One region of the Clostridium sp. CM038 genome, then DNA from elsewhere that is predicted to be linked to it. Evidence: riboswitches for the same ligand, from Rfam matches in the RefSeq annotation. Region 1 holds a riboswitch; the other holds the start of a gene.
What was found. Region 1 has a riboswitch for lysine ahead of kal (3-aminobutyryl-CoA ammonia lyase). Riboswitches for the same ligand answer to the same signal wherever they lie in the genome.
Positions count from the first base shown of each region.

Region 1 (12,865 bases):
CAAAACTTTTGGTTGAGAACCCAGTAGTTATAATAGCTAAAGAAGCAATGACTCCTGCTGATAAACTTGAAAACAGCACCCTTATCTCAATGTTATTAGCAATTATGGGCTTTAGTTATATTGTTTACTATTTTGTTAAAGGTGGTAGCCTCGATCTAAACATTGTTAATGCTATTTTCTTGTTCCTAGGAGTTGCTCTTCATGGAACTCCTAGAAGATTTGTTAATGCAATTACAGACGCCGCCAAAGGCGCTGCTGGAATTATACTTCAATTCCCATTCTACGCAGGTATTATGGGAATGATGGTAGGTACAAGCGCTGCTGGAATTTCTCTTGCAGGTGTTATGTCTACTTCTTTCGTTAGTATATCTAATCAACATACCTTTCCACTATTCACTTTTCTAAGTGCAGGACTTGTTAACTTCTTTATACCATCTGGCGGTGGTCAATGGGCTGTTCAAGCTCCTATTATGATGCCTGCCGGTGCAGCTTTAGGCGTACCTGCTGCGAAAACTGCTATGGCTATTGCTTGGGGAGATGCATGGACTAATATGATTCAACCCTTTTGGGCATTACCCGCTCTTGGAATTGCTGGACTCAGTGCTAAGGACGTAATGGGTTTTTGTGTAATTGACTTATTATACTCAGGTATTATTATTGGGTTAGGATTATTCCTTTTCTAGGAAGTTTTTATTATAACAACAAAAGGGGTACATCTTTAAATGATTAAATAAATCAATTAAAGATGTACCCCCTATTTTTTTATTATAAATTTATTAAATTAAACCTCTCTCAACTATCTCCGTAACAGCAAAACTTGCTACATCATCAGCAAATTTTCCTGGTCCGAAACCTGCATCATATCCAAGCTCTTTAGCAAGTTCATGAGTTATTCTTGGACCTCCACAAATTAAGACAACTTTATCTCTGATTCCTTCTGCTTCTAATAATTCTACTAGATTAGTAAGGTTTTGGATGTGTACATCCTTTTGAGTAACTGTTTGAGAAACTAAAAGAACATCTGCTTTAAGCTCTATAGCTTTTTTGATAAATTCTTCATTCTCAACTTGGCTTCCCAAGTTCAAAGCTTCTATCATAGGGTATCTCTCAAGACCATAGTGTCCTGCAAATCCCTTCATGTTCATTACAGCGTCTATCCCAACTGTATGAGCATCTGTTCCTGTACTAGCTCCAATTATTACAACGTCACGTTTAATGTTTTCTTTTATATATTCTCCAATTTGTTTCATATCCATTGTTTCTACTTCTACAGTTTGAACATGAATTTCTTCATAGTTTACAGAATGCGATAATGAACCATAAATAACATAAAAAGAAAATTCTTTATCTAAAGATGCATGATGAGCACAGTTTGGATTTTTAAGTCCCATAGCTTTAGCAAGTTGAAGTGCTGCTTCTACTCCTCTTTCATTATCTTCTACTGGAAGTGTAAAGCTCACTTGTACCTTACCATCATTCATAGTATCTCCATAGGGTTTAATCTTTGTTAAATCCAAATTTTGATCATACTCTTTAACTTCTAATGAATATTGTCCTTCGCTCATTATTTATTTCCCCCTAACATTAAATCTATAAATGGGTTAAAGTAAGCTTTTTCTTTTTCTACAACTCCTGCAAGTCCTTTTCCACCAGTATAAGGTCTCTTAATTCCTGCAAATTTCCCTTGCTGTATCGTACTGAATAAGCCTTCTTTTTCAATTTCTCCAATTAAATCTGCTGCTTTATTTAATACTTCATCAACCCTTGTTTCCATCATGCCACCTTTTTTGAAGGTGATTTCTGATCCTAAATCCTTCATAGTTCTAAATATATATTGAGCATTGTCTATTGATAACGCTCTATCTGACATAAATGGAGTGTGTATTGCTTCTGTAAGCATTCCAAGAAGATGTAACTTTTGTCCTGTCATAATAGTAACCATATTGAATAATGTATCTTGTACTTGTCCTTTAAATATATCTCCAGTCTTAAACTTAGTTGGAGGCATATATTTTAGTGGTGCTCTCGGAAAGATTTCTCTTGCCATTTGCGCTTGTGCTAATTCATATATAAATCCATTTTCAACATCTGGACTTATTTCAAACGCATGCCCAAGTCCCATTTGTTCTTCTGGAATTCCAGCAACTAATGCAAATTGTTCATTTATAAATTGTGAAGCAAGCACTGTATGAGCTTCTTCTACTGCATCTGCAGTAGTTAAATAATTATCTTCTCCAGTGTTTATAATAACTCCCGCAAATCCATTTATTACTCTTGAGAAATATTGGTCAACTATAGTTCTTTGCATGTTGATATCGCGGAAAAGAATTCCGTATAAAGCATCATTGAGCATTACATCTAATCTTTCTATAGCTCCCATAGCAGCTATTTCAGGCATACATAATCCAGAACAATAATTACAAAGTCTTATATATTTCCCCAATTCTTCTCCAACCTCATCAAGGGCCGCTCTCATAAGTCTGAAGTTTTCTTGTGTTGCAAGTGTTCCTCCAGTACCTTCCGTTGTAGCTCCGTATGGAACGAAGTCAAGTAAGCTTTGTCCTGTACTTCTTATTACGGCTATTACATCTGCGCCTTGCTTAGCAGCTGCTCTTGCTTGGGTTATATCTTCATAAATGTTACCTGTAGCAACTATTACATAAAGATATGGGCTACTCTTATCGCCAAATTTTTCAAGGTATGATTCTCTTTTGCCTCTATTTTCTTTAATTTTAGCAACCATTTCTTTAGCTACTTTATCTACAGCCATTTTTATTTCGAATTCTTCATGCATAGGAGTTTTAGTTAAATCCATTTCACCTTTTGCTACTTTCTCAGCAATTTCTTGTGGTGAAAGACCAGTTTCAACCATAGCATTTCCTATAAACATTGACGCACCAAGTGCTAATCCATTACCATTTTTAATGTTATCCACTACTACATTTGGAATTGGTACTCCAACTTCATCTACCCCATCAATACCTAAAAGTCTACACACCGTTCTTTCTACTGTTACTGTAGTATGTATGTCAATAAATTCTTGAGTATCTTTTGCTATGTTTTTAGCTGATTGTCTAGCTTTACTCACAACATCCCAATTCATATTTAATTTGCTTTCCATTTTATTCCTCCTAATTGTAGAAACTTTTTGCTATATCCACTATTTCCTTTTCAAGTCCTAGTAATAATGCTATATTAAGTGCATCTTTTGGCACTTCATTTTCTTTTGAAACCTTCTCTAGCTTGTAATTCATATGTTGTTGTATTATTTCAACAGAATGAGTTTTATTTAAATCTATCTTGTACTTTAGCGCATTAAAATCTACATTTTTAAGTCCCATTACTTGATAATGTTCCATATTCTCCTCAACTACTCCATCGTAATGAGTTGAAATTAAGCTTATTGATTGAAATTTAGTCAAGTATTTAGAAAGAGATTTCATAAGATAGTACCCTTCTTTTGGATTAGTACCTCTTGCAAACTCATCTAGAGCTATAAATCCATTTCCTATTTTTGCAGACTCTACCACTTCTTTTAACTTTATTATTTCTGCACCAAATGTACTTAAGCCTTTGGATATGGACTGCATATCATCTGAAACAAAATGAATAAAATTAAGGATTGGAAATTGTGCTTTTTTTGCAAATACAAAAAAGCCCATTTGCCCAAGCAGTAAATTCAGAACAATAGTCTTAAGGGTAACGCTTTTCCCACCCATATTAGCACCAGTTATAATAGTTGTACCACCAAATAGCTCTATACTAACTGGGGTAAATACCTTTTTACCTTTTTCTAATATTTCTTTAATTTCAGGATTAAAGGCTTCATCAAGATTAATCTTCATTTCTTCACAAATTTTCGGACGGGAACCATTATAATCTATGGATAAATTCGCTTTGGCAATCAAAAAGTCTAATCTACCTATCGCTTTTATATTTTGGTTTATGATCTCAGTTTCCTTAGAAATCTGGAGTGTTAACTCTTTTCTAATCCTTAGTTCTTCCTCTTCTTCTTCTATAACTAAATCTAACCTTTGCTTCTTTAGTTCATTTACTTCTTCCTCGGTTTTCACAGTAAAAATTTCTTTTTCCTTTTGTTTTTTCTTTTCACGAATGCTTTTCAAAGTTTTAGAATACTCATCATAAACATAAAAAGTAGACATTCCCTTCTTCTGTGGGTCTAGGAGGGAGATAATCTCATCTAAAGAGTTTAGATGAACCTCCTCTATATCAAGCTGTAATTTATCCAAAATATTTTTTAAATCTGTTACTAATATTGAAAAATATTTAATTTCATATAATTCAACTTCATCTAATGTTTCTGATTCATTACATCTTTTAATAGAATTTCTAATATCTTTTAGTTTACAAAATATTCGTCCTATTCCATTATACTCTTGACTATGAGCTCTCATTGATTTAATCATATTTTCTAGACTATTTAATTCATGAGTTAATTCATTTATTTCTGAATCTTTAAATGGTCTAATATTTTTTTTCTCCTCAAGCCCATAAGAAGTAGTTATCCCCAATTTATCCATAACAAAAGAAAAACCAATTTGATCCCTCTGCTGCTTATCTAAAAATTTCATTTTACTCCCCTCCAATAACATCAAATACAGGTATATTTAATTTATCCCTAAGCCCATCTAAAAACTTCTGCTTATCAAATTCATACCCATAAGGTGATTTTGGATTGGATGTAACACATACTATATTAATGGGATTTATTGTTTTTATAATTCCACCTTGCTTTTTAAATTTATAAAGGGTTTCCCTAGTTAAAAAGAGCTTTGTTCCATCTTCAACTAGGAAAATTACACCTTTATACTTATTTGTAGATGTCATAATATCTTCTAGTAGGTTATCTGAAACTACACCTTTAATAACTACATAGGAGGCATTTTCATCTAAAGACCCAACAATTTCCTTAGAAGATCCCAATGCTGTAATTGCATCTAGCATTTTTATAGTATTATCTTTGCAAATAATACCTATTCTGCCGATGCGTAAAACTTCATTAGCGAGATTTAATACTTCATTATTCTTTTCATTTTCCAATGAAAGTAATTTAACAGTATGACTAGTTTCTTCTATAACCTTATCCATACTTTTTGACAGCGCCGCTCCAGTTGATAAAATTGTAGCATTTGTAATTGATGGAGAGGCGAAGGTTTTTCTATTAAGGGCACCATCCACAATTACAAGCTCACTTCCAAACCTTTTAAGATCATCACATATTAAAGTCATATAGGAATTTACAGATGGACCGCCTAAATCTACATATCCGTCACTTAATGCTCTGCATATAATTATTTCACCCATAGGAGTGTTGAAACCAGTAGTTTTTAAAATCTCCCTGGTAATATCACTATTCAATAAGCATTGTTTTGCAGTAGCAATTATAGTTCCTTCTTCAATGTAAATTTTAGGTTTTTCAGTAGCAGTTACTTGGTCCAACTCTTCTCCGTCTCTTCCTATAGAGGTAAGCCCAAGGGATATTTCCCCTCTGGCTTCCCTCAATATATGATTTAAGGTGGTTGTTTTTCCTACATTTTTATTCATTCCTATGATAGAAATACTGTCATATTTTTGAATCATATTGAAAATGCTTGGGTTGTTTATGCTGTCCTTAATTTTACTCGTGATGTCCTCTTAGATTTCTCTCAAGTCCAGCTGGTTCCATAGACATTTGCTGACCGTTTAATAGCCCTGCCACTCCTACTTTATGAACCTTTTTCTTTCCTTCGCAAACTTCACAGCGACAACCTGAAGTATAACTAGTTGGTTGTTCATAAGTAGTTATAACGCCTTCAAAGTTTCTAAGTACCACTTTTTCAGGACTTTGAGAAATAATATAAGTTGGCATTACTGGTATTTTACCACCGCCACCTGGAGCGTCAACAACAAATGTTGGAACACAGAATCCTGAAGTATGGCCTCTTAAAGCTTCAATAATTTCTATCCCTTTAGATACTGGTGTTCTAAAGTGCTCAAGTCCCATTGAAAGATCACATTGATAGATGTAGTATGGTCTTACTCTAATTTTAACAAGCTCATGTACAAGGTCCATCATTATATGTGCACAGTCATTAACCCCTCTTAAAAGAACTGATTGATTTCCTAGAGGTACTCCTGCATTTGAAAGCCGCGCGCATGCAAGTTTTGCTTCTTCTGTAATTTCATTTGGATGATTAAAGTGAGTGTTTAGCCAAATTGGATGATATTTCTTTAGCATATCAACTAATTCTTTTGTAATTCTTTGTGGAAGAACCACTGGTACTCTCGAACCCATTCTTATTATTTCAACGTGTGGAATTGCTCTTAATTTTTTAATTATATATTCTAATTTATCATCTGAAACAAGTAGAGCATCTCCGCCTGATAATAATACATCTCTAATTTGTGGAGTATTTTTAATGTACTCGATTGCTTTATCTATTCTTTCCATTGGCATAGCACTATCGCTTTGACCTGCGAATCTTCTTCTTGTACAGTGTCTGCAGTACATTGAGCATTGATCAGTTATTAATAGTAATACTCTATCTGGGTATCTATGAGTTAACCCTGGTACTGGAGAATCTGAATCTTCATGTAATGGGTCCAATAAATCAGCATGTGCCTGATGTAATTCAAGCCCTGTTGGTATAGCTTGTTTTCTTATTGGATCGTTTGGATCATTAGGGTCTATTAATGCTAAGTAATAAGGAGTTATAGCCATTCTTAATGTTTGAACGCATTTCCTAGCTCCTTCTTCTTCCTCCTGCGTTAATGGTATATATTTTTTTAGTTGATCCACATTTTCAATTCTATTTTTAACCTGCCATTTCCAATCATTCCATTGCTCATCAGTTACATCTTTAAATAATTCAAATCTTCTATTAACTTTCATATTAGTACCTCCATCGTATAATAATTTTTAATTTTATAATATGTAGTTGATATATCAATATGGTTTAGAGAGAATACAATATAACTTTATATTGTATTCTCTAAATCACAATTAAATCATCTTCTTCGAAGCTGAAATGTCATTAAACGTATAATTCTTCAAATACTTTTCTTAATGTTTCATTTTCTCTTAACTCTTCAAGGGTTATTTCAGCATGTCCTTTAGTGTATCCGTTTCCTACGATCATAGTAACGTCTTTACCTACACCTTCAGCTCCAAGAGCTGCTTTTGTAAAGCTTGTAGCCATTGAGAAGAAGTATACTATTCCGTCATCTTTTACTGGTAAAATTGATGACATTTCAGTATTTGGAACATTAACCATATTTATTGCTACATCTACTTCACATCCATTGTTGTGCTCTAGAGTAGTGTTCATTACATCAATAGCGTTTCTAGCATCTCCAATAACTATTTGCATTTTTAGACCTAATCTTTTTAATCTCGCTTTCTCTTCTTCATTTCTTACAATGCCTATAACGTTTCCTGTTGGTCCTACTCTTTTAACTGCTTCATAAGAGCAAATCATTCCTGATTTTCCTGCTGCGCCTAGTAAAAGAACTGATTGACCTGGTTTAACAAGTTTAGCAACTTGAGCTGGCGCTCCTGCAACGTCTAATGCTGCTAATGCTAGATTTTCATTCATGTCTTTTGGAAGTTTTGCATATAATCCACTTTCAAATAAAATAGCTTTTCCTTTTATTTCAACTCTATCGATATCTGGTTTGATATCAACAATTTTTTCTATTTTTAAAGGAGTTAATGATAGTGAAACTAATGTAGAGATTTTGTCTCCCACTTTAAGATCTGTTGTTCCTTTTAAAGCTTCGCCTATTTTTTCAACTGTTCCAATAAGCATTCCACCTGAACCTGTTACAGGATTTTGCATTTTTCCTTTTTCAGCTACAATTTCCATGATTTTAGATTTTATTTTTTCAATGTCATGTCCTGCTTCTTCCTCTATTTGAGTAAAGCTAGCTGAGTCTATGTTTAAAGCCTGAACATCAATTAAAATTTCATTATCAAATATATTCATATCATTTGATATTTTAGTTGCTGGTTGTGGCAATGCACCTTTTGGTTCAAGTGACCTGTGAGTTCCGTATTTACATCCTTTGTTCATAATAACTTCCTCCTATACATCCATTATTTTTAGATTTTCTGATATTATTAATTCAGCTTCAGTAAGTGATTTAACTTCTTCAACTGTTGTATCTTTATGAATTTCAGTAAGTACAAGTCCCTTTTCAGTAAATTCCATTACTCCAAGTTCTGTAACTATAAGGTTAACTTGTGCCTTTGCTGTTAATGGCAGCGTACATTTTTTTAATATTTTAGGAGTCCCTTTAGCTGTATGTTGCATTGCAATAATAACCTTTTTGGCTCCTACTACTAAATCCATTGCTCCACCCATACCAGGAACCATTTTGCCTGGCACAATCCAATTAGCTAAGTTTCCTTCCTGATCTACTTCCAATGCTCCAAGAACAGTCATATCAACGTGTCCTCCTCTTATTAAAGTGAAAGACATTGCGGTATCAAAGTATGCTCCGCCAGGAAGTATTGTAGTAAATTGACCACCTGCATTAGTTACATCCTTGTTTTCTTCTCCTTTTGCTGGAGAAGCTCCCATTCCAACCATTCCATTTTCTGATTGGAGAGTAACATGGACGCCTTCTGGAATATAATTCGTAACTAATGTTGGAAGCCCTATGCCCAAATTAACAAGTTGTCCATCTTTTAATTCTTTACCAATTCTTTTTGCAATAATTTGTTTTGCAATCTTGCTATCTGTAATCATATTAGTTAGCCTCCCCTATAATATAATCAACCAATACACATGGAGTCACAATATTATTTGGATCTAAATCTCCAATTTTAACAATTTTTTCAGCTTCTACTATTACAGTTTCTGCAGCAGTAGCTATAATTGGATTAAAGTTTTTTGTTGTTCCATAATAAACTGCATTTCCAATTTCATCTACGACGCTTGCATAAACAAGTGCTAAATCTGCTTTAATTGGAAGCTCTAATAGATATTCTTTTCCTTCTATTGTAAGTTTTTGTTTTCCTTCTTCTATCATAGTACCAACTCCTGTAGGGGTAAGCACTCCACCAAGCCCAGCTCCCGCTGCTCTTATTCTTTCAATTAGTGTTCCTTGTGGCACAAGTTCTACTTCCATTTTTCCTTCTGTCATAAGTCTTCCCGTTTCAGCATTTGTTCCTATATGAGAAGCCACAACTTTTTTAACTTGACCGTTTACTACAAGTCTTCCTATGCCCCTATCTACATAGCTTGTATCATTTGCTATTATAGTTAAGTTTTTTACATTTGTTTCTATTAATAGATCTATCATCTTTTCAGGTGTTCCACAGGCTAAAAATCCACCTATCATTATTGACATTCCATCTTTGAGTAATGGCCTAACTTGTTCTAAAGATACAACCTTATTCATTTATTTTACCTCCTCTTATTTATCTTGAAGATATAACAATTATCAGTTTTATATTTTGTTTAAACCCAATATCTCTCTTGCTTCTTGTGGAGTGGCAATTTCTCTGTTAAGTTCTTTCGCAAGTCTAACTACTTTTTCTACTAATTCTGCATTTGATTTAGCTGGTATACCTTTTTCAATATACACATTATCTTCAAATCCAACTCTTACATGACCACCCATTACAATAGTCACAGCTGCCATTTGAAATTCAAATCTACCAATACCTGATACAGTGTAAGTACTTCCCTCTGGCACGCTTCCTGCCATAAATACTAAATCTCTTGGCGAAGCAGTTATCCCACCATTTACACCCATAACAAAGTTAAAATGCATTGGTGTTTTTATAAAACCTTTCTTTTGAAGTCTTATTGCCATGTCTACCATGCCCTTATCAAAAACTTCAATTTCTGGTTTTACACCCATTTCAATCATCTTTTTACCAAATTCTTTAATAGTGTTTTCAGTATTTACGAATACATCATCTCCACCAAAATTACAAGTACCTGCATCTAAGGTTGCCATTTCTGGTCCTAAATCAACTGGTTGTAATCTTTCTGCATTACTCATTCCGACAGCTCCGCCTGTTGATGGTTGAACAATTGCATCCGGACATCTTTCTTTAATAGCTTCAATACAAGCTCTAAATCTTTCCCTGTCTTGAGTAGGTGTTCCATCATCTTTCCTTACGTGTAAATGAATGATGCTAGCTCCTGCTTTATAAGCTTTTTCCGCTTCTATTGCCACTTCCTCAACAGTATAGGGTACATTTGGATTATGTTCTTTTGTAACTTCCGCTCCAGATATAGCTGCAGTAATTATTAATTTTTCCATGTGCTACCTCCTTATAGTGCTTCGTGGTGCAAAAATAATTACTATCTACCATAATATTTATGATAAGTTATGTATATTATGATAATTTTGCACAAACTTATTTAGCAACTAAAATATTAACCACTAGGTGAAAAAGTTTACATTAATTCTCTTGCATATTATTTTCTTTGGTTTTCTTTTAGAACTACGCAAGTTCCGCTTGCCTTACAAACTATTATTGGTTCTTCTAATACATCACAAGCTGAATCATTTATATCTGGTCTTGGTACTATAACTTTTCTTGCTTCGAAAATCATTTTTCTTGATGAATTCCCTACCTTCACTATTTCTCCAACAGCTTCTATATAGTCACCTGCATAAACTGGTGCTAAAAATTCTACAGCATCGTATGCTTTGAATAATCCTTCATCACCATCGTTCATAATTAAAAGTTCTGTAGCTACATCCCCAAATAATTGAAGCATTCTTGCTCCATCTACTAAATTTCCACCGTAATGTGCATCATGTGCACTCATTCTTAACCTTATTAAAGACTTCATTTTATTTTCCTCCTCGTTTATTGTAGTTATTCATTTTGTAATTTTTAGGAATTTTGTAAAAAACAACAAATCTGTGTTGTGTATCTTTTAGAAAATGCCTTATGTTAATTTATTTTGAAATAAAAAAAGGCACTGATTTTTCAGCGCCTTAATTAACCAAAGTACTAGGTCTATTAATGCAATGAAAAAACATCTTTTCATTACATAAATAGCTCTCCATAAGAACTCTTATGGCAGTGATAGAAATACTACTTTCTATCCCCAAGAATAAATTGAAGAACCAAAATATTCTTTCGGCAAACAAATACTTCATTTTTGATATTGGATGTTCATATCCTTATCATTCAAAAATTACCTCTTTATCTGCACCTCTATTTATGTGAAACTATTAAATTTTATTTTTAACTCTTACTTAATTATAATACGTAAACGTTTCAAATGCAATGTTTTTTTAAAATTATACTTTTTTAGTAAAAAATACTTTTTCTTAGTTATTATTTCTTTTTGCTTTGTTTACTTCCACTATCTTGCTTACTATATACTCATATCCATTTTCAGAATGTGGAATCATGCAAATTGAGCAATCTTTAACACCACTTACGAATTTCCCATTTCCACCACACTCCTCTAGAAAATATAGTGGACAATAGCAAAATAGACAATTAAATTTTTCATCATCTTTAACTTGATGGCATGGGAAATATTCGCAATCTTTATTTTTAAAAAATTTATAGTTATTATTCATTTTTAACCCTCCTTTAATTTCTAGGTTAGTTCCGAATTCTAAAAAGTTACCACATTATATATATCTATATCTTCTAATATTGTTTGCTCTAAAATAGATTCTTCGGGGAATTGCTTGTTCAAAATTTGTTTAAATTTTTTAAGTTGCGCAGCAGAAAGTTCTGCTTGCTTTGGCAAATTATTTTTTTCCTTAATAATATTGCCTGCTTCTAATTTATATATAAATTTGTCCCCTATAATATTTATATTATTTTTATCATCAAATTTTAAATCTCCAGTTATGTCACTATTTATGCTTGTCTTCTTTAAATCACTTATTGATTTTCCATCATTATTAATTTTAGCTACATTAATATAAGCACTTACTTCACCATTCGAATTCTTTGAATCTGAAAGCCAACTTCTAAAGGCAAGCATTTTACCATCTTTAGATATCACTCCATCATATATTTCTTCCTTATCCTCTATACTTTCAAAAATTTTATTACCATTAATATATAAATTGGCCCTAGGTTTTGGAAATATATGAGGTGTAACGCTATAAAGGATGCTTTTTTTATTTATAATAATATCTCTTATGGTACCAACGCATGATATTAACTCCAATTTGTTTTTTATGTTATATATTGCATAACCTGAAGCTGACGGATTAATATGACCCGTAATCAAAATGTTTTCATTATCTATCCACTTGAGTTCAATAATTTGTTGAACGTCTTTATTATTTATATCAATCTCTGTTGATTTTTCAGTTTTAATATCATAAACAATTATATGTGGGGGATTTATTTCTTTTTCTTCATTAAAAGATCTAAATACTATTTTTGTTTTATCTGGAGAAAGTTGTAATAGATCTTTTGAATTTGAATTATCCCCTAAAGATTTAATCTGTTCATTTATTTCATCATAAAGATAAACATTATTATTCTTCTCGAATGCTATCTTTGTTAGCTTTGCATTTTGATCCTTACTTTTAATTTCAGCATCTTTACTAGATATAGTCTCTATATTTTTACTCGAATTTCTATTGATTTTATTTAAATAAGCCCTCAGTGTCAATATGCTTAGCGATAAACACATCGCTACAATGAGTAACTTTAATTTTTTTTTCGTTATTTTTTTATGGCCAGTCATAATTTTGCTCCTCATTTAAATTCATAATAATTATTATTTTAAATCATTGAAACTTAGATTATTATACTCCACTTATATTAGTGTATCAACTGGATTCTTTTGTGTTTTACACTGTTATTTATATGTTTACAATTTAAAAATATACAATGTTTATTTTATCTTTTAATTAT
Region 1 covers NZ_CM143651.1:297,623-310,487, reverse strand. Annotated here, with positions in the region: gene ACWJKS_RS01385 (short-chain fatty acid transporter) at 1-683, shown strand, start outside; gene kamE (lysine 5,6-aminomutase subunit beta) at 777-1,565, opposite strand; gene kamD (lysine 5,6-aminomutase subunit alpha) at 1,565-3,121, opposite strand; gene kamC (lysine 5,6-aminomutase reactivase ATPase KamC) at 3,132-4,592, opposite strand; gene kamB (lysine 5,6-aminomutase reactivase subunit KamB) at 4,594-5,601, opposite strand; gene kamA (lysine 2,3-aminomutase) at 5,639-6,892, opposite strand; gene kdd (L-erythro-3,5-diaminohexanoate dehydrogenase) at 7,035-8,072, opposite strand; gene ACWJKS_RS01350 (3-oxoacid CoA-transferase subunit B) at 8,085-8,750, opposite strand; gene atoD (acetate CoA-transferase subunit alpha) at 8,752-9,405, opposite strand; gene kce (3-keto-5-aminohexanoate cleavage enzyme) at 9,454-10,278, opposite strand; gene kal (3-aminobutyryl-CoA ammonia lyase) at 10,437-10,817, opposite strand; lysine riboswitch at 11,019-11,199, opposite strand; gene ACWJKS_RS01330 (cysteine-rich small domain-containing protein) at 11,305-11,562, opposite strand; gene ACWJKS_RS01325 (hypothetical protein) at 11,601-12,695, opposite strand.

Region 2 (12,865 bases), 1.1 Mb from region 1:
TAAGGTAGTGGCTGATCTTGGATGCGGCGCTGGATTTTTATCCTTAGCGCTGGCCTTAGATGCAAGCATTGTGTTTTCTATAGATCAATCAGTAAATATGCTTAAAGAATCCAAAAAATTAATGGAAACTAAAAAATTCGATAATGTATATCCAATAAAATCCTCCATAGACAACTTGGTTTTGTTTGATGAATCTGTAGATGTGGTCTTCATTAATATGGCTCTTCACCATGTGAGCGATGCTAAAAAGGCTATTGAAGAGATGCACAGAATAATTAAAAAAGGTGGGACTTTAATAATATCGGATGTAGAAGAGCATAATGGGCAGTGGGCAAGGACTGAAATGTTTGACGAATGGCTTGGTTTTTCAAATAATCAGATGGAAGAGTGGTTAACTGGCGCAGGGTTTAATATAGTAAACATTGAGAATACAGATTTAAGATGCAAAGGTTATTCTAGCAAAGGCGAATATACTGAAACTGGCATTTTCATTGCAGTAGCAAATAAGGAGGTAAGGGTAAATGATTAAGGTTGAAAGTTTTTCATTAGATCACACAAAGGTTGTGGCACCTTTTGTACGAAAATGTGAGGTAAAGATAGGCGAAAAGGGTGATAAAGTAACAAAGTTTGACTTAAGATTTATGCAACCAAACAAGGAGTTTATGAATATATCAGCTATCCATACTTTAGAGCATTTGCTTGCTGGATATATGAGAGAAGTAATGGACGGAATTATAGACATTTCACCTATGGGATGTAGAACAGGTTTTTACATGATCGTATGGAATGATGTCAGTGTAGATAGGGTTATAGAAGCCCTAAATTATGGATTGAAAAAGGTGATAGAAACAGAGGAAATCCCGGCAGCCAATGAAGTTCAATGTGGAAATTATAGAGATCATTCCTTAGATGGTGCAAAAGAATATGCAAAATTAGTTCTAAGTAGAGGTCTTAGCAGTGAGATATATAAATAGTATATTAAATATTATAGGAAATACACCACTTATTAAGCTAAATAATTTGGGTGTAAAAGAAGGTGTAAATATCTTCGCAAAACTGCAGCCATCAATTAAGGATACAATGTAAAGAGGGGCTATTTGTAGGCAGTTCTTTAGGGACTGCCATAGTATCTGCAATAAAACTTGGAGAATCCATTGAAGGTGGGAACATTGTTGCAATACTGCCTGAGAGGGGAGATAGATATTTTAGTAAGAACATCTGTAATTAATGCTTGTACTTATAAACATACTGTGATAATATAATAACTAATTTAATAAGTAAACTACCTAGGGTAGAGGTGCTGTATCTAAGAGTACTTGTTCGGAGCTGACAGGCTAAGATGAATAAGAAAAGGAGCTATGGCCGAAGAAAATGTATTTGGTGAAATTATTTTCTGAGATTACATATAATATATGTAAAATTGTCACTGATTTTTCAGTGGTGAGCTACAAGGTACACGAAGTTTGTATAAAAACATGTATTTTATGCAGCAAAGGTGTTCCTTTGCTGTATTTATTTTTTTTGGAAGCAATATATAAAGTTCTAAATTTCACCGAAGGTGATAAATAGCACCGAAGGTGATAATAGCACCGAAGGTGATAAATAATAGGAGTGATTTAAGTATGGCAGTAGTTGTTCAAAAATATGGCGGTTCATCTGTAGGAACTACAGAGAAAATTAAAGGAATTGCACAAAGTATAGTAAAGAGGAAAAATGAAGATACAGATTTAGTTATAGTAGTATCTGCTATGGGCGACACTACAGATGATTTATTATCTCTATCAAAAGGTATAGGAGAAAAACCAGATAAGAGAGAATTAGATGTTCTATTATCAACAGGTGAAATAATTTCAAGCGCACTACTCGCCATGGCAATTAAGGGACTTGGATATGATGCCATAAGTTATACTGCATACCAAATTGGGATTAAGACTAGTGGACAATATGGTAAAGCGTTAATTGAAGATATACACGGTGGCAAGATCAAAAAAAGCTTAAAAGAAGGCAAAATCGTAATAGTTGCTGGCTTCCAAGGAATAAATGGGGAAGGTGATATTACAACACTCGGCAGAGGTGGATCTGATACTACTGCAGTTGCTTTGGCTGTGAAGCTTAAGGGCAGGTGTGAAATATATACGGACGTTTCTGGAATATATAGTGTAGATCCTAGAGCATACAGTGCGGCTAAAAAATTAGATGAAATAGAATATGAAGAGATGCTTGAGCTAGCAAGTTTGGGAGCTCAAATAATGCATTCAAGGTCTATAGAACTTGCCCAAAAATATAGTATACCTATATATGTAGGGCTCAGTAATAGTGATATTAAAGGAACTGTAATTAAGGAGGTAAAAAATATGAATATGGAAAATAAACCAGTAACAGGAATAGCAACTAGTGATGAGGATGTTGCAGTAACACTTCAGCGTATACCTAAAGATGTGAATATATTGTCTACTATATTTGAAGCGATAGGAAGTAAAAGAATCAATATAGATATGATAAGTCAAACATCACCTATAGATGGAAGGGTAAGTGTATCATTTACTATACCTAAAGAGAGCTTAAAGGATAGTTTAGAAATTATAGATAACTTAATAGCAGATAATAAAGTTATAGTTGATGAGGAGATAACTAAATTTTCAGTGGTGGGGCTAGGAATGAAGACGACCTCTGGAGTAGCAGCTAGAATGTTTAGGGTTTTTAACAAAAACAATATTGAAATTAAAATGATTACTACATCAGAAATAAGAATTACTTGTGCTATTAAAACTGGAGACAAATTAAAGGCTATAAGGGTTGTTGCAGAGGAATTTAATCTGTAAATATAATTTATGGGGATATGTATTTTCCTAGTATAGTTAAAGTAAAAATAATTATTAGGATATCAAGAGCAGAAATGCTCTTTTTTTAGTTCGTTTACGGTATACCGTAGACGAACGCAAACTAATGGGCCTTTGAAAGTGTCATTATATTTATATCATTAAAGGAAGCCATATTAATTGCAGTAACAGAGGGGAAATATAAAGGACGTAAGTCTATTGAAGTACCAAGTTATGGGATAGGTAACTTAAAATAAACCAATATATTTTACGAAATATAACATGGTAATGCTGCTAGAAGATACTTCAAGGAGATTATAAAAATAATATATGAAATATCTCAAAAATAAACAGGATTGATATAACACCTATAAACAACGATGTAGTCACAATGTGACCGTACACGTATGGCTCCCTCACCAAAAGTTTTAAGAAAAATGTTTTTTTATACATAATGTTACAATATTCGCAGTTAATATCAAATATAATGGACAAGTACTTTATATTAAACATTAAAAGGAAATCAAATATATTTTATTTCTAATACTATAAACTTAATGGTGGAGTGAAGCAATGTTTAAATTAATTTCAAGAAAAATAAAAAGCAATTTTTTTCATTATTTTTTAATATATATAGGTTATTTTTCAGCTTTGTTAGTTATTTCATTTGGATTTACTTTTTTAAAATGTAGCAAAGATATGAATATCGATTATACAAATGGTAAAATAAAACACCAACAGTTGATTTCTGTAAATATTAATAATGATTCAAATGAAATACATTATGATAAATTAATGAATATTTTAAAAAAACATTCAAAAACAACATCAATCAGAATAGACGGTTTAATTGCAGAGAAACCTGTAGATGATAAAATATTTGAAATCCCAATTCAACCAGTAATATTTAATGAAACACCAGAATGGATTCCCACAATTACCAACGGACGATATTTAAACTCAAGTGAAAGTAAGTCAAAAGCTAAAATTGCCGTTATTGGTAAAGGTGTAGAAACTAATAAAATAAGTGAAAACAATTATATTAATTTAGGCGGGGAAAAATTTGAAATTATAGGCACAGCCGGTGAATTAAGTAATTTTTCTAATTATCTAGGTTCTGTTTTTGTTCCATTAGAATCTTTACCTGATAAAATGAAAAAAAACATAAAAACAATTCAGATATATTTATTGAAAAACAATAATAATTGTAAAAATGAAATGAATGAAATATTAAATGATGTTAATAAGTTACCCAATATAAAGGCAACTCAAGTTGAAATAGGCGAAGACTTATCTCAGTTTTATACTACTGTGTCTATAACTACATTTGTAAGCTGTTTAATTGTATTAGTATCAGTAAGTAATATAATTATTTTAGTGTTTTATTTAATGTTGAAAAACAAAAAAAACATTTTAATTAGTATTGCCTTAGGTGCAAACAGAAAAATAATTTGGGAACAAATATTTATGGAACTTATGTTAGTATCATTATGTGCTATTGTTTCTGCATTTATAGTTGCAAATTTATTAACGCCATTTGTTAAAAATAATTTTACACGTATTTTAAATATACAACATATACAATTTAGTTATTTAAATATAATAGTAACCTCTTTAGCTACTGTTATAATGAGTTTTTTAATATCAATAATAAGTGTAAAAAAGTTTTTCAAGTTAAATCTTATAACAGAATTAAAAGGGGAATAGTATGTTTAGATTACGAATATTAATTAACTCTATAATAAAGCAAGGTATAAAGTTTAAATTAGTTTTTCTTCAATTAATTATAGTATTTATATCTTTAAATTTTGCTTTTACTTTAATAAATAAAAACATAGAAGTAAAAGATAGCATTAATAAATTAGTTAGTAAAGATACATCAGTACTACTTAGAATGTCGGTAGGTTCACAAAATGAAGATCCTCTGAATTCAATTAACAAAATATATGAAGAAATTTCAAATAATAAAATGGTTGATAAAATCGGAAGTTATTCTATAAACAAAGTTAAAGTCGATCAAAGTGAGATTAATGCTATTTTTTTCAATAGAGGTGCTATTGATTTATATAATATCGATATTTGTAAAGGTAGCGATAAAATTTTTAGCTACAAAAAAAATCAAGATGAGATTCCAATTGTTATTAGTAATAATTTATCAAACAAATGGCATGTAGGGGATGTAATTACTACTAAAATGTCGCAAAATAACCAATCAAAAGATTTCAAATTGAAAATTATAGGAATAATAAGTAAAAATGCTGTTTTTTGGAATTCTAGGATAGGTGATAAATCATCGATTATTTCTTTAAGGGATTCCATTATTATACCATTTGATAAACAATACTTTTATGATGAGATTACTAATTTTAAAATGAAATCTAGTAATACAGTTGTTTCAACGAAAAACGTACATGACTTAAATAAATTTACAACTTATTTTTCAAAACTCAAGGATGGCAATACATTGCTTGATTATATTGAAGTTAATGAATTGATAACTCAAATATACAATATGAGCAAACCTTGGATTATGATGACATTAACATTTTCGTTTTTATTATGTATTTTATCCTTCATAGGATTTATAGGTATATTAATAAGTTATATTACTTTTAGAAAGAGAGAATACGGGATTAGATTCGCAGTAGGATCAACAAGTAAAGAATTATCAAGATTAGTATGTGGAGAAATATCTTTGTCACTAATTATAACTAATTTTATATCTATTCTTATTCTAATTATTATAAATAATATAGCAAAAATGAATTTAACCCCATTATCAATTATTAAATCTATTATCCCTTCTTTTGTTATCTCTCTTACTCTAGTGTTTATAACATTTTTAATATATAAATATTATATATTAAAGAAAAATATTGTTGATTGAGTAGTCACGGAAACTAATATGTAAAACTTAATTATGTATAGAGTCATTATAGTGCTATAAATTTTATGTTCAGAGAGCAGTTAGGAATAAAAATAGGTATAGCAAACAAGCCTACACGATGCAGGAATTTTCAGAAAAAAGTACTTAATTGTCAAACAGCTACTCTAATAAATTTAAAATACTAAAACCTGAAACTTTAAGTCTTGCATCTAGATGAATATTAATTCCAGCAATCATAGTCATAAATGAATAACGTTTTTTACCATGTATTCGTAAAGTATGAATTTTATAATCATTTAGAATACGATTGTTTATACGTTCTGAGCAGGTTCTAGTTTTATAAATAGTTTTCCATTGTTTTGAGCCGCGAGGCACAGGAGTAAACAACCGCAAATCCCATGATGGTTTAGTGTAGATTACTCGCCCATAAGGTGAAGGTGAGCACTGTTCACAGCAAGAGCAACTAGCAACCTTTTTTAAAACTAAAGGGCAACGCCATTTAAGGCGTGAACGACTTTTTTCATAACCGTTATAGACCATTTCATGGCCACCAATACAGATAGGAAATCCTTTTTCATTAATATCTAGAGTAACTGGATATTTTGAATTTCCTTTGTTTTTGGAGTTCAGATCAATAAAGGGATTAATGTTCCATTTAGAACATAATTCATATGTAGGGTAGTTATCATTAGCTGAGTCAAGAACATAATTTGATATAGTGAACTGCGGTAACAGTTCTCTAAATTCAGCTAATGCTACTATTCCAGTGACACTGTCGTGTCTGCTTGCCTCTACAAATCGTAGATAAATAGGTAGATCTATCTTATATTTTTTATTATAGACAGATAAAGCATAGAGAGTGTAGCCATAAAACCAACGATTTTCATGGCTGTCCCAACCCCAATTAGCATTTATGTCAGAAAGTCTACGAGGGCATTTGCAATCGTAAATTCCATTTTCACGGCAGTCACAAACTTTAGAACCATAGTAAGAAGACTTACAGTGAACACAAGTACCATCGCCGCCAACTGTAAGGTTATCTTTTTCTATTAAGTTAAGATTAAAAGAGGGTTCTACAGCAACTAATGAGAATATTTTTTGAAGCAGCCTTTCGGCTCTTAGGGAAAATGAGCGACCAGCTTCAAAAAAATCTGAAATTCTCTTAACAACACCAGTTTTTTTATTAGGAAGCTTTTTATTTTTCCCGGGTGCCTTAATTTTAGAGGGTTTCTTCTTATACGAATATATTTTTTTTAGGTTTACCCTGTCGGTAGACAGATTTGAAAGCCATAATCTAGAGATAAAATCATAATGAGCACCAAGTGATGGGACATTATTTTTAGTGCAGCCTATACAGGTTGCAAGTAACTCACAGGCATGAATCTTTTTAACCCAGTTGGTAATGCTTGTTTCCTTTTGAAAAAGCATTAAAGAAAATGAACGAAATATCTCAGGTTGAAGAGTTGCAGGTCTACCAATATTAGAATAATAAGGTTTTAATATCTCTCTAAGAATATCTAAGTCTAAGCAATACAACTTAGAGATAGAAGGTTCAAGTTCTATAATTTTTTTAGGAAAAGCTTTGTAGAAACATGAGAGATTTAAAATAATAAATTGCTGATAATCAGCATGAGAGCTCCAATTTTTAAGCATAAAATAATCCTCCTATTAAAACATGTCTTTAAGAGGAGGACCGCAAAATTTTACAGGCTTGTCAAGTGTTTTATGCAAAAAAAGTGGGGGAATCAACAAAAATTAATGATACTAAAAATGAGTAATCACAGGAGCTAAGGAGTTTCCGTGAAAGCTCTGATTTAATAAGGGGGAATTAATTTTGAGTTACATACAACTAATAGATATCATGAAAGACTATGGAGATAAACAAGAAACTGTACACGCTTTAAATAAGGTTAATTTTAATATAGAAAAAGGTGAGATGATTGCTATTTTAGGCACATCAGGCTCTGGGAAATCAACATTATTAAATTTAATTGGATGTTTAGACAAATGTACTAGCGGAAACTACATATTTGACGGTAAGGATATCACAAATTATAAAGATAAAGAATTAGCTATAATAAGAAATACCCAGATGGGATTTATATTTCAAAATTTTTCTTTAATCACAGATTATAACGTTATAGAAAATGTTGAAATGCCTCTTTTATATAGAAATTTACTTTTAGGTAAGAATAAAAAATTAAATAAACATGAAATTAAAAAATTAGCATTAAAACATTTAAAAGAAGTTGGTATAGATGGATATGCAAATAAAAAAGTTACTCAGTTATCTGGTGGTCAACAACAAAGGGTTGCAATAGCAAGGGCTTTAGTAAATACGCCAGATGTTATTTTAGCAGATGAACCAACAGGTTCTTTAGATAAGAATAATAGTTTAAATATTATTAATATGTTGAAAAATATTAATGAAACTAATAATACTACCATAATAGTGGTTACCCACGATGAACAAATTGCTGAATTCTGTCATAAAATCATTAGAATGGAAGATGGCATTATTATTAACGACATTTTAAAAGGAAAGTCTCTCACTTCTATAAGTGTGGATACTATACTGTAACAAAGAGAAAACTTTCAATAACTTAAATTTAGTGTTTGAAAATGTTTTTGAAGCTTTACATTGCTCAATATTATGGTTATAGTTGTTACCCAAAATTTCAAAAGCCATTGCGCCCATTGTGAAAACATTTGTAATCTCATCAATAGTTGCACCTTTTTCAAATTCCTCTGGGGACATAAATCTTGACGAACCCCACATATGTCCCATGGTATTAATAAAAAGATTTTTAGTGTAAAAATCTATATCACAAATTATAGTTTTATTAGTTTCAAAATCGTATATAATACTACCATCGGGTACAGCCGACATACGTGGTGCGTCCCGTCCCGACAGGGCGTATATTCTAGCAGGTGGGAATCCTGTCAAGGTAAGATTTAGCAAATCGCTTTGTATCGAGTCTTAGAGATGTTGCGGTAACGTAACATTTTAAGCGTAGACAGAAAGTTAGTAAGGTAGAATTGACTGGGTGGTAACCCAGCAGTGAATCGTATTGAGCTTCGGAAAGTTGGTATCAAGATAATTATTTTGGATGTAGGTTTGTCAATTTATCGAAGAAACAATATTTAAATATAATTAGATTTATTTATACAGATGAAAATGGACATTATAATGTTGAAGGTCATACCGTGGTTTTTTGTATGGATCGTTGCCGTACCCCTTAATAAGATTCATGTAAAAAAAGGATATTCCAATATAATATAGAAATATGTGATAGAAAGGTGGTTAAAAATTATGATTTATCAACGAAACATAAATGATATAATATAGTAAAAGAATAAATTTTAAGGGGGATTATTATGAAGCTAAAAAGATTATTCAAATCCAACAAAGTACTGATTGTATTATTGACATTAGTTTTAGTGGTTACAAATACATTTTTTTTGTTTCCAAATGAGAAAACGTTTGCACGAGGTACAAAAAGGGTATTTTCAGCTGTGAAGTTAGATGACATGAAGAACATAAACATAGAAACAAGTTTATTATTTCCATTTACCAATAAAGATAATGAAGGAATTACGGTAAAGGCAGATGGTAAAGAATTAGTGATTAAGGCTGTTACAAGCACTACGGTAAAAGATGGTTTGACTAAAACAGCTCAAATAGAACTCTTAGAAGATGCTATTTTAAGTCAGAAGCTTACAATTTCTAAAGAAGGTTTTAAAGATAAGGATGTGACCTTAGGAAAGGTAATGGGATGTGCTGGGTTTGATAAACTGTTCAATTACTCAGGAAATGATTTAGGAAACACTTATACTAAGGCTAAAACAAGCTTTAGAGTATGGGCACCCACTGCTACTGAGACAAAGCTTATAGTATACAAAAAATGGGATGATAAAACTGGCACTGAAATCAATATGAATAAAGGTGGAAAAGGAACATGGATAGCAGAATTAAAGGGAGACCAGAAAAACATATTTTATACCTACAAGGTTAATGTTGGCGGCAAATGGAATGAGGCAGTAGATCCCTATGCTCGTTCTGTTGCAGCTAATGGAGACAAAGGAGCTGTAATAGATTTAAAGGATACCGATCCGGATAAATGGGAACCTAACACAAAACCTAAGTTTACAAAATTAAATGATGCAATAATATACGAAACCCATGTTAGAGATTTTTCTATTGATACAAGTAGTGGTATCAAAAACAAGGGAAAATTCTTAGGACTTACTGAAACAGGAACAAAAACACCTGATGGTTCAAAAACTGGAATTGACTACATAAAGAATCTAGGGGTAACACATGTGCAGCTTATGCCTATATTTGATTATGCAAGTGTGGATGAGACCTCTTCAGCACCACAGTATAATTGGGGATATGATCCTAAAAATTACAATACTCCAGAAGGTAGTTATTCAACAGATCCCTATAATCCTAATGTAAGAGTTAAGGAATTAAAGGAAGCTGTTCAAGCCCTACATGATAAACGATTAAGAGTAACTATGGATGTGGTTTATAACCATATGTATAGTGCTGAAGACTCAAATTTTAATAAAATAGTACCTGGTTACTATTTTAGATATAATAATGATGGCACTCTTGCTAATGAAAGTGGATGTGGGAATGCTATAGCTTCAGAAAATTCCATGGCAAGAAAGTTTATTGTGGACTCTGTAGTTTATTGGACTAAGGAATATAATTTAGATGGTTTCAGATTTGACCTTATGGGTCTTACTGATACACGAACAATGAATGAGGTAAGAGCAGCCTTAAATTCTATTGATCCAAGTATCGTAGTTATTGGAGAAGGTTGGGACATGGGTGCAACTTTGAAACCAGAAGATAAATCGGATCAGAAAAATGCAGATAAATTAGCAAATATAAGTTTTTTCAATGATACCATAAGAGATGGAATAAAAGGTAGTGTATTTGATGCAACAGGAGCAGGCTTCGTTAATGGAAAAACTGGAGCAGAATTAGATATTAAAAAAGGTATCGTAGGTGCAACTTATTTTTCAACGGCTATAAACACTTGGGGAAAGGTTAATCCATTACAATCCGTTAATTATGTAGAAGCTCATGACAATAACACATTGTGGGATAAACTTCTTCTAACTAATCCTAATGATACAGATGCTACAAGATTAAAAATGGATAGATTAGCAAACAGTATTATTTTTACTTCCCAAGGAATTCCCTTCTTCCAGGCAGGTCAAGAATTTTTAAGAACAAAGGGTGGAAATTCAAACTCATATAATGCAGATGACAGTGTAAATTTACTTGATTGGAATAGAATGTCTGATAATAAAGATACTGTAAATTATGTAAAAGGGTTAATTGAACTTAAGAAAGCTCATCCAGCATTTAGTATGGATTCTGCTAATATGATTACGAAAAAACTAAAATTTATAGACACTGCAGCTAATGTTGTAGCATACTCTATTACAGATAATGAAAACAAAGATAAATGGAGTAGCATTATAGTGGCTTTTAATGCAAATAAAACTAAAACAACAATAAAGCTACCTAAAAATGCTAAGTGGAATATTGTTGTTGATGGAGAAAAAGCAGGAGTAAAAACTCTTAGAAAGTTTAAGGGTGATTCTGTCGTAGTTCCTGCTCAAACTTCTTTAGTGCTTTACAATAAATAAATTAAATTCAGATAAAAATAAAAAGTTCTGATTATTTATAATGTACCCTATAGGGTAGACGATTTAAAAAAGTCTACCCGGTAGGGTATTTTTATGTGTAATAAAGAAAAGCATTATGATTTAGTGATTTAAATTATATAGTAAATGAAAAGGTTAAAATCGTGAATATAGGAAATGGAACGACTTAAAGGACAGATAAAAGAGCTACACAAATTCTTGACAGATATTTTAGCCCGGTAATCCTAAATCGAAAAACTGAGAGTTTAGAATTACTGACCCAAAATAAAATTTGGGACTTTCCTATTGCTTCTGGTTACAGCTATGTTCTTCATACCCATTATAGAGGTAGGCTACTTTCCTTCTGAAATGTCGTTAAATTAATTCATTTATATTATCTAGTTTTATTTCTTGATTTCCAATTGAAGACTGTTGTATAGATGCTGATTTTTTTCCGTATATAAAATAGTATAAAAAGATAGACAAAAACACAATAGCAGCTAGTGTCATATACATTCTACGAAAACCAACTATAGGTATTATAATTCCCATTAGTAAAGGACCAATTCCCACTCCTGCATCCATTGAAATAAGGCAGGCCATAGAATATACAAGAAAAAAGAAACTCGCTGCATGCGAAGCGGTGAAGCTCCGCAGGAGATGATTTAATCTTCATAGGTGGGGAGTATTTCACATAAAAGGATTCTCTAATAAAATTTAAGCTTTAACTAACACACCACCTTTAAGTCTAAGTATAACGTCTGACTGGGATGCTACTTCACTAGAGTGCGTAACTACTATAACACACTTATTTTCTTTATGAGCAAGTGATTTAAATATAGTTACTATATCACTTGCGATATCAGCATCAAGATTTCCAGTTGGTTCATCTGCAATTATCAAATCTCCTTCTGAGGAAAGAGCGCGTGCTATTGCTACTCTCTGCTGCTGTCCACCACTTAGCTTTAATACGTTTCTATGGGCTTCATCTTTTGTTAAGCCCATCTTTTCTAGTAAATCATAAGCTTTTTGTTTTTTATTTTCTATTTTGTTCTTTGTTATTTCGATTGCTGTTAAAACATTCTGTAGAGCTGACATATAAGGTATTAAATTGTAGGATTGAAATACTATACCAATATATTTATTTCTATAATTAGTAAGCCCTATATTTGTTATATTCTTTTTTTCATATAATATCTCTCCAGCTTTGGATGTATCTAAACCACTAGCTAAAGCAAGAAATGTAGTTTTTCCTGAACCAGAGGAGCCAAGTATTGTGTAAAAAATTCCTTTTTCGAACTTAAAACCTATTTGCTTTAAAACCGTTGTTTTTTTTGAACCATCCTGATAATGATAACTCACATTTTTAAATTCTAATATTGTATTCATTTTTATAAAGCCTCCTTAATCATTTCTAGATAATATGGTTTTTGGATTAAATCGAAGTACTGAAACAGCTGAACCTGATGTTGCTAAAATCACTATAATGAAT
Region 2 covers NZ_CM143651.1:3,337,027-3,349,891, reverse strand. Annotated here, with positions in the region: gene ACWJKS_RS15405 (class I SAM-dependent methyltransferase) at 1-529, shown strand, start outside; gene ACWJKS_RS15400 (S-ribosylhomocysteine lyase) at 522-974, shown strand; gene ACWJKS_RS15395 (hypothetical protein) at 958-1,086, shown strand; lysine riboswitch at 1,285-1,456, shown strand; gene ACWJKS_RS15390 (aspartate kinase) at 1,623-2,822, shown strand; gene ACWJKS_RS15385 (ABC transporter permease) at 3,393-4,526, shown strand; gene ACWJKS_RS15380 (FtsX-like permease family protein) at 4,528-5,706, shown strand; gene ACWJKS_RS15375 (hypothetical protein) at 5,866-7,359, opposite strand; gene ACWJKS_RS15370 (ABC transporter ATP-binding protein) at 7,541-8,287, shown strand; gene ACWJKS_RS15365 (hypothetical protein) at 8,240-8,596, opposite strand; gene pulA (type I pullulanase) at 9,085-11,376, shown strand; gene ACWJKS_RS15355 (MFS transporter) at 11,749-11,946, opposite strand; gene ACWJKS_RS15350 (ABC transporter ATP-binding protein) at 12,091-12,762, opposite strand; gene ACWJKS_RS15345 (ABC transporter permease) at 12,778-12,865, opposite strand, start outside.
Region 2: linked by a shared signal. The riboswitch ahead of ACWJKS_RS15390 (aspartate kinase) and the one ahead of kal (3-aminobutyryl-CoA ammonia lyase) in region 1 are both predicted to bind lysine.